DNA from 2 places in the Pseudonocardia sp. D17 genome. Region 2 is predicted to be linked to the other one. Evidence: riboswitches for the same ligand, from Rfam matches in the RefSeq annotation. Region 2 holds a riboswitch; the other holds the start of a gene.
What was found. A riboswitch is a leader RNA that binds a small molecule or an ion and turns the genes downstream of it on or off. The one in region 2 is predicted to bind ZMP and ZTP.

Region 1: linked by a shared signal. The riboswitch ahead of PSD17_RS25685 (5-aminoimidazole-4-carboxamide ribonucleotide transformylase) and the one ahead of PSD17_RS09745 (bifunctional 5,10-methylenetetrahydrofolate dehydrogenase/5,10-methenyltetrahydrofolate cyclohydrolase) in region 2 are both predicted to bind ZMP and ZTP.

The regions. Positions count from the first base shown of each region.
Region 1 covers NZ_BPRG01000181.1:98,764-103,156, forward strand. Annotated here, with positions in the region: gene PSD17_RS25665 (metal-sulfur cluster assembly factor) at 1-145, shown strand, start outside; gene PSD17_RS25670 (putative quinol monooxygenase) at 157-453, shown strand; gene PSD17_RS25675 (helix-turn-helix domain-containing protein) at 463-699, opposite strand; gene PSD17_RS25680 (DUF2975 domain-containing protein) at 700-1,179, opposite strand; gene PSD17_RS25685 (5-aminoimidazole-4-carboxamide ribonucleotide transformylase) at 1,234-2,385, opposite strand; ZMP/ZTP riboswitch at 2,416-2,503, opposite strand; gene PSD17_RS25690 (FAD-binding dehydrogenase) at 2,516-4,183, opposite strand; gene PSD17_RS25695 (thiamine pyrophosphate-binding protein) at 4,377-4,393, shown strand, end outside.
Region 2 covers NZ_BPRG01000047.1:94,024-98,416, forward strand. Annotated here, with positions in the region: gene PSD17_RS09725 (FAD-dependent oxidoreductase) at 1-295, shown strand, start outside; gene PSD17_RS09730 (ATP-binding protein) at 292-1,752, shown strand; gene PSD17_RS09735 (UBP-type zinc finger domain-containing protein) at 1,826-2,164, shown strand; gene PSD17_RS09740 (hypothetical protein) at 2,186-2,356, opposite strand; ZMP/ZTP riboswitch at 2,505-2,588, shown strand; gene PSD17_RS09745 (bifunctional 5,10-methylenetetrahydrofolate dehydrogenase/5,10-methenyltetrahydrofolate cyclohydrolase) at 2,603-3,478, shown strand; gene PSD17_RS09750 (multidrug effflux MFS transporter) at 3,489-4,393, opposite strand, start outside.

The DNA.
Region 1 (4,393 bases), on a different contig from region 2:
CATGGAGGACCAGATCCGGGCGGCGCTCGTGGCCGGTCCCGTCCGCGACGTCCGCGTCGAGTGGGTCTGGTCGCCGGCCTGGACGCCGGACCTGATCACCCCCGACGGCCGCGAACAACTGCAGGCCATCGGTTTCCGACTCTGAGAGGAGAGACGATGGCATTCGTCGTCGCCGCGACCTGGCGGGCCGTGCCGGGCGCGGAGGAGCGCATCGCGAAGATCATCGAGCTCCTCACCCCGCTGTCGCGCGCCGAGGAGAAGGTGCTGTTCTTCCAGGGCCAGGTGGACCCGGACGAGCCCGGTACCTTCCTGCTCTACGAGCAGTACGCCGACGCGTCGGGCTACGCCGACCACCGCGACACGCCGCACTTCCGGCAGTACGTGCTGGGTGAGGCGATCCCGCAGCTGGCGTCGCGGGAGGTACGGACCTTCCACACGATCGACCCGCGCTGACGTCGCCGCTCAGCCTCGCGCCGGGGTGTCGGCCGGCTCGTCCTCGTCGACGAACTCCAGCAGGTCGCCTGGCTGGCAGTCCAGCACCCGGCACATGGCCTCCAGCGTCGAGAAGCGCACGGCCTTGGCGCGCCCGTTCTTCAGGACGGCCACATTGGCCGGGGTGAGCCCGACCCGCTCGGCGAACTCCCCGACGCTCATCTTCCGCCGGGCCAGCTCGACGTCGATGCGCACGACGATGGCCACTCAGATCACCGCGTCGAGGTCAGTACGCAGTGTCGTGGCCTGGCGCAGCAGCGCGCGCAGCACGAGCACCAGCAGCCCGACGACGGTGACGCCCGTCGTCAGCAGGAGCAGCAGCATGGGCATGCCCGGGTCGTCGGCCTGGGTGAGGACGAAGACGTCCACGGCGACGAGCACGACCCAGCCCGCGCCGATCGCCGCGACGATCACGTCGACCCAGCGCATCGAGCTCTCGCTGAAGATCCGGTCCTGCTTCACCCGGGTGAGCAGCTGCCACGTCGCGACGATCACGACCTGCACGCACAGCAGCCAGAACACCGTCACCGCCGTCGCGGGCCAGCGCAGCGGGGCGTCGTGCGGGTTCTGCTCGGCCATGTACCGGAACTGCCCCGGCAGCGAGAGCGTCTGGAACACCAGTAGTACCCCGAAGAGGACCACGAGGAACACCCGGAGCGCGGGGATCGCTCGACGTTCGATCGTCATGCAGTGAGTCTCGACAAGCATCTATCGAATGTCAATAGATCGACTCGGCGTGCGTCAGTGGTGGAACAGCCGTGGCACGTCCGCGACGCGCGTGACGCGGTGCTCGCGGCAGGCCACGACGACGTCGGGCGAGCGCGTCGACCCGCCCGGTTCGGCGAGGTGCCGCACCCCGTGCCGGACCGCCTCGTCGACGTTGTCGCGGAAGGGGATCGCGCCGTCGGAGACGAACGCGACGTCGTCGAGGCGGCCGAGCCACGACGACCGTTCCCGCGGGGTCAGGAGCGTGACACCGCGGGTCACCGCCGAGAGCAGAGCGGTCTCCTGGGCGTCGAGATCACCCTCGACGACCCGCAGCCGCCAGTTCGTCCGCTCGGTGCGCGAGACACCCTCGACGAACGTCATGGACCGCACGGCCGGGTGCCGGCGCAGCCACCACTTGTCGGCCTTGGCGCCCGCGATGCGCGTGCAGTCGATGCGCGACTGCTGGCCCGCGCCGATCCCGATCGCCATCCCGCCACGCAGGTAGCCGACGGAGTTGGACTGCGTGTAGCGCATGGCGTGCAGCCCCAGCAGCAGGTCGGTGACCGCCTGCGGGGCGAGCGCGGGCGCGGCGCGGGTGAGCAGGTCGGCGGTCAGCGGGGCGTCGTCACGGGGCTGGACCAGGCGCAGTCCACCGACCTCGCGCACCTCCTGCGCAGGCGGCACGACGGCCGGGTCGGCCTCCAGCACGACGAACCGGCCGTCCTTCTTGGCGGCCAACGTCGCCACGGTCCCCGGCGCGTACCCGGGCGCGATGATGCCGTCGGAGGTCAGCCGGCGGACGAGGTCGGCCAGCTCGGCGTCGACCGGCTCGGAGACCGCGATCATGTCGCCGAACGACGCCCGCGGATCGGCGTCGCGGGCACGGACGTAGGCGCTGGTCAGTGAGCCGACGCTCGCCGCGTCGAGGCCGAACGTCTCGGCTGCGACGTCGTCGACCGGCCCGGCGAGCGCGACGCCCGCAGGCGATACGTGCTTGAACGACGCGCCGACCGGTGCCCCGCAGGACGCCGCGGCCTCGCGGACGAGGGCCCACGCGTTGACGGCGTCGAGCAGGTTGACCAGCGACGGTTCGCCCGACAGCACCCGAAGCGGGGGCCGGGCGGGATCGAGCGGCACGGCGCCGGCCGGCCGCTGGTGCGGGTTCATGCCGTGGCGCAGCAGCATGGCAGGTCCTCACGGTCGTACGGCGGGGGACCGGGGCACCCAGGCGGTCGACGCTCCGTGGACGTGCGCACGGTCGCTCCCCGGTGGTGCTCCACCTTCGCCGGTCGCGGCCGCCCCCCACCTTAGGCGATCACGCCGTGGCGACGGCCACCGCGCGCCCGGTCTGCCGTCCGGTGAACAGGCAGCCACCGAGGAACGTCCCCTCCAGCGAGCGGTAGCCGTGCACGCCCCCACCGCCGAACCCGGCGACCTCACCCGCCGCGTACAGCCCGGGGATCGGCTCACCGGCTGCGTCGAGGACGCATCCGGAGAGGTCGGTCTGCAGCCCGCCGAGCGTCTTGCGGGTGAGGATGTTGAGCCGCACCGCGATCAACGGTCCGTGCCTCGGGTCCAGGATCCGGTGCGGCGCCGCGACCCGCACCAGCCGGTCGCCGCGGTAGCGGCGCGCGCCGCGCAGGGCCGTGACCTGTAGATCCTTCGCGAACGGGTTGTCGATCTCGCGGTCGCGGGCGACGATCTGGCGCTCGAGCTCGGCCAGCGACACGAGCTTCTCACCGGTCAGCCGGTTCATCCCCGCGACGAGTTCCGGCAGCGTCCGCGCGACGACGAAGTCCTCCCCGCGCTCCATGAACGCCGCCACCGGCGCCGGCGCGCCGGAGCGGACCCGGCCCAGCGTCGCGCGGACGTCCTTCGCCGTGAGATCGGGGTTCTGCTCCGAGCCCGACAGCGCGAACTCCTTCTCGATGATCGTGCGCGTCAGCACGAACCAGGAGTGGTCGAAGCCGGTGTCGGAGATGGCCTTCAGCGTCGCCAGCGTGTCGAAGCCGGGGAACGCGGGTGCGGGGAAGCGGCGGCCGCGGGCGTCGAACCACATCGACGACGGTCCGGGCAGGATCCGGATGCCGTGCCGGTCCCAGATCGGATCCCAGTTGCGCAGGCCCTCCGTGTAGTGCCACATGCGGTCCCGGTTGACGACGCGCCCGCCCGCCGCCTCGGTGATCCCCAGCATCCGGCCGTCGACGTGCGCGGGCACCCCGACGACGACATCGCGCGGGGGCCGGCCCAGCCGCCGGGGCCAGTTCTCCCGCACCAGGTCGACGTTCCCGCCGATCCCGCCCGAGGTCACGACGACCGCCTGCGCGCTCAGCGCGAACTCCCCGGTCACGACGCGCGAGCTCGCGGTGCCGCGCGCGGCCGTCGACGGTTCGAGCACGGTGCCGCGCACGCCGTCGACCGTGCCGTCGGTGCTGGTCAGGGCGTCGACGCGGTGCCGGAACCGTAGCTCGACGCGTCCGGCGGCGGCGTGCTCGCGGACCCGTCGTTCGAAGGGGTCGACCAGCCCCGGCCCGGTGCCCCAGGTGACGTGGAAGCGCGGGACGGAGTTGCCGTGGCCGTCGGCCAGCCCGCCGCCGCGCTCGGCCCAGCCGACGACCGGGAACCAGCGCACACCCATGGCGTGCAACCACGCCCGCTTCTCGCCCGCGGCGAAGTCGACGTAGGCGCGGGCCCAGCGCAGCCCCCAGTGGTCCTCGCCCGCAGGGTCGTGCGGGTCCCGGTCGAACCCGGCGCTGCCGAGCCAGTCCTGCCAGGCCAGGTCGGCCGAGTCGCGGACGCCGAGGCGGCGCTGCTCCGGGGAGTCGACGAGGAAGAGCCCGCCGAACGACCAGTACGCCTGGCCGCCGAGTGCGGCGTCGGGCTCCTGGTCGAGCAGGATCACCCGCCGCCCGGCGTCGGCCAGCTCGGCGGCGGCGGCCAGCCCGGCCAGCCCCGCGCCGACCACGATGACGTCGGTGTCCACGGCGCCGAGGATGCCAGTCGGCGATCACCGGTCGCCGCGGGGCGCGCGTGGGACGGCGTTCTCGATCGTGGGCGTCGGTCCCCGGTGCGGGGTCCGGGCCGGAATCGGGCGAACGCGGTGCTATCGGGCTCGGCAGGGCGTCCCGGCGCTCGTAGTGTGGGGAACGGTATCCGCGCGGCGAGGGGAGCGGACGGTGCACGGAGGCGATCA
Region 2 (4,393 bases):
CGACGCGCCCTGGCTGTTCGTGTTCATCGGCGCCGCCCCGCGCACCGAGTGGCTCGACGGGCTCGTCGCCCGCGACCCGGCGGGCTTCGTGCTCGCGGGACCCGACCTGATGACGGGCGGGGCCCGGCCGCCGGGCTGGCCGCTCGACCGCGACCCCTACCTGCTCGAGACGAGCCAGCCGGGTGTCTTCGTCGCGGGCGACGCGCGCGCGGAGTCGGTGAAGCGCGTCGCCTCCGCGGTCGGCGACGGCGCCATGGCGGTGTCGCTCGTGCACCGGTACCTGGAGCGGTCGTGAGCGCGCCCCGGGACGGGGTGGCCGTGCCCGAGTGCAGTCCCGCGTTGCTGCGCGGGCTGTTCCTGTTCGAGAAGCTCAGCGACGACCAGCTCGACTTCCTGTGCCGGGAGGGCTCGGTCGAGCGCTACCCGGCCGGGCCCGTCTACACCGAGGGCGAGACCGCGACGTGCTTCTACGTCCTGATCGAGGGCTCGGTGGTGCTGCTGCGCCGGTCGGGCGACGAGGACGTCGAGGTCGAGCGCACCGAGCAGCCCGGCGTGTACGCCGGCGCCTGGCACGCGTACCTGGGCGACCGGATGCCGCAGGTGTACAACAACACGCTGCGCGTGACCCGGCCGTCGACGTTCTTCGTCCTCGACGCGACCGCGCTGCAGCAGATGATGCGGACCTGGTTCCCGATGGCGCTGCACCTGCTGGAGGGGCTGTTCTTCGGCATCCAGAACACCCAGCAGGCCGTGAGCCAGCGCGAACGGCTGCTGGCGCTCGGGTCGTTGTCGGCCGGGCTGACCCACGAGCTCAACAACCCCGCGGCCGCCGCGGTCCGGGCGACGGCGCTGCTGCGCGAGCGGGTGGCCGGCATGCGCCACAAGCTCGGCCTGATCGCGGGCGGCTCGCTGGACCGGGTGGCGCTGCAGTCGCTGACCGAGATCCAGGAGGAGGCCGCCGAGCGGGTCGCGAAGGCGCCGGTGCTCACCCCGATCGAGGCGGGCGACCGCGAGGACGCGCTGTCGGACTGGTTCGACGAGCACGGCATCGCCGACGGCTGGGACCTCGCGCCGACGTTCGTGCAGGCCGGTCTCGACGTCGGCTGGTTCGAGCAGGTCGTGGCCCGGGCCGAGGCCGCGGGCCTGGGCGGCGCGCTGGAGGGGGCGGTCCGCTGGCTGAACTACACCGTCGAGACCGAGCTGCTCATGAACGAGATCGCCGACTCCACGACGCGGATCTCCACCCTCGTCGGCGCGGCCAAGCAGTACTCGCAGATGGACCGGGCGCCCTACAACACCACCGACCTGCACGAGCTGCTCGACTCCACCCTGATCATGCTCGCGCGCAAGATCGGCGACGTGCGCGTCGTGAAGGACTACGACCGCACGCTGCCCGCGGTGCCGGTCTACGCCGCGGAGCTCAACCAGGTGTGGACCAACCTCATCGACAACGCGTGCGCCGCGATGGGCGGCAGCGGCACGCTGACCGTCCGCACGGCCCGCGACGGCGACCGCGCGCTCGTCGAGATCGGCGACACCGGCCCCGGGGTCCCCGAGGACGTGCGCGACCGCATCTTCGAGCCGTTCTTCACGACGAAGCCCGTCGGCGAGGGCACCGGGCTCGGCCTGGACATCTCCTGGCGGATCGTCGTGCGTCGCCACCACGGCGACCTGCGCGTCGAGTCGGTGCCCGGGGACACGCGGTTCCAGGTCCGGCTGCCGCTCGAGCCCCATGCCGAGGACGAGCCATGAGCGGGCCCCGGCGGGCGAGCCGCCGGCACGACCACGGCCGGCGACGCCGGCCGACCACCGACGAGGACGTGTGATGACCGACATCGATCCGACGGTCGCGCCGTCGGGACCCGGCTGCGTCGAGTGCGACGAGGTCGGCGGCTGGTGGTTCCATCTGCGGCGCTGCGCGGCGTGCGGCCACATCGGGTGCTGCGACTCCTCACCCGCGCAGCACGCGAGCAGGCACGCCGCCGACACCGGGCACCGGATCGTGCAGAGCTTCGAACCCGGCGAGGACTGGTTCTGGGACTTCCGCGCCGAGCGGCCCGTCGCCGGACCGGTGCTGGCCGACCCGCAGCACCGGCCGTTGGACCAGCCCGCCCCCGGCCCAGCGGGCCGGGTCCCCGCGGACTGGCTCGACAAACTGAACTGAGCCGGTCCGAGCAGCGCGGCCTCAGCGCGGGGACACCGTGCGGGTGCCGGCGTGGCGTCGGACGGCGCCCGCGATCCCGGTGACGACGAACAGCATGATGCCGAGGATCGCCAGCCACAGCAGCGCCTTCACGGCGAACCCGACGACGACCAGGCCGAGCCACACCACCAACAGCACGAAGACGATGCCCACCGGGAACTCCTCTCGTCGCGACGCCCTGCGCCGCACCAGGATCGAACGACCCCCCGTACCCGGCCGCGGTGGCCGTCAAACACCGGGCGGGTGGTCGTCCGGCGGTGGGCGGCGGGTTCGCGGCGCGCCGGGGCCACCAGGCATACTGGACGAGCAACGCGACTGGCGGCGGACGGGTGGGCAACCACCGGGGAGCTGATCGACGCGCGGATCGACCGCCTGGGTCCGCGACGCCGAGGAGTCGCGATGTCCGCTCCCACGACCGCCCGTCTGCTGCCCGGGGCCCCTGTCGCCGAGGCCGTCCTCGCCGACGTCCGCGAACGCGTCGCCGCGCTGCGCGCCCACGGGATCGCCCCCGGCCTGGCCACGATCCTCGTCGGTGACGACGACGCGTCGGCGGGCTACATCCGCATCAAACAGCGCACCGCCGCCGAGCTGGGCTTCGAGTCCTTCCACGAGCACCTGCCGGCGACGGCGTCGCAGGCCGACCTGCACGCCGTGATCAGGGCATTCGGCGCCGAGCAGGGCGCCCACGCGCTGCTCGTCCAGCATCCGCTGCCCGGCCATCTCGACCACGAGGCCGCGCTGGCCGTCATGGACCCCGAGCAGGACGTCGACGGCATGCACCCGCTCAACCTCGGCCGGCTCGCCGCCGGGCTGCCGGGCCCGGTGCCGTGCACGCCCGCGGGCATCGAGGCGCTGCTCGCCCACCACGAGATCCCGGTGGCGGGGCGGCACGTCGTCATCCTCGGCCGCGGGGCGACGCTCGGCCGGCCGCTGGCGCTGCTGCTCTCGCAGAAGCGTCCGACGGCCGACGCGGCGGTCACCGTCGTGCACTCGCACGTGCCCGACTGGGACCGCCACACCCGCGACGCCGACATCCTCGTCGCCGCGGTCGGGGTGCCGGGGATCGTCCGGCCCGAGCACGTCAAGCCGGGCGCGGTCGTCGTCGGCGGCGGGGTCCGCTACGCCGGTCGCCGGCTGCTCAGCGACGTCGACGACGCGGTCGCCGACGTCGCGGGCGCGATCACCCCGCGCGTCGGCGGAGTCGGTCCGACGACCGTCGCGATGCTGTTCCGCAACGCCGTCGAGTGCGCGGAGCGGGCGACGCGGGCCTCCTGACCGCGCCGGCTCACCCGGTGCCCGGTGGGGTCCGCGGCTGCGCGAGCACCGCGGGCTGAGCGGCGGGCTCGGGATCGCGCGAACGCAGCACCGGGACGGCGGCCAGCACGGCCGCCGTCGCGGTGCCCGCGATCGTCACGGCCATGACCAGCGGCGTCACGCCGCCGACCGAGGCCGCCGGCGGGACGAGCGCGCCCGTCAGGAACTGGCCGAGGCCCAGCAGCGCCGACGCCGCTCCCGCGGCCGCGCCCTGCCCGGACATCGCGAGGGCCGTCGCGTTCGGCATGATCATCCCGACTGCCGCGACGACCACGAACAGCGGCGGCAGCACGGCCCAGACCGAGCGGGTCAGCAGGACGCCGGCGACGAGCGTGAGCGCGGCCGCGAACGCCACCGCCACCGCGGCACCGAGCAGCCGCCGCGGACCGGCCCGGTCGACCAGCCAGGCCGAGAGCCGGCCGGCGAGGACGATCCCGGTGGCGTTGACCGCGAACACGACGCCGTAGACCTGCGGTGAGAGTCCGTAGCCGGTGCCCTGCAGCACGAAGCTGCCCATCGCGATGTAGACGAACATCGAGCAGCAGCCGAGCGCGAGCACCGACGCCGGGGCCAGGAACGACCGGTCACGGGCGACGGTGCCCAGCGCGCGCAGCGTCTCCCGGGCCCCGCCGGAACGACGGCGGGCGGCGGGCAGCGTCTCGCGCAGCGTGGCCGCCGCACCCAGCAGCACCAGCCCGATCCCGGCGAGCACCACGAACACCCCACGCCAGTCGGTGACCCGGAGCAGCTGGCTCCCGATCACGGGCGCGAGCACCGGCGCCGCCCCGCTGACGACCATGAGCAGCGCGAACACCCGCGCCGCCGCCCGGCCCTCCCACTGGTCGCGCACCATCGCCCTGGCGACGACGATCCCGA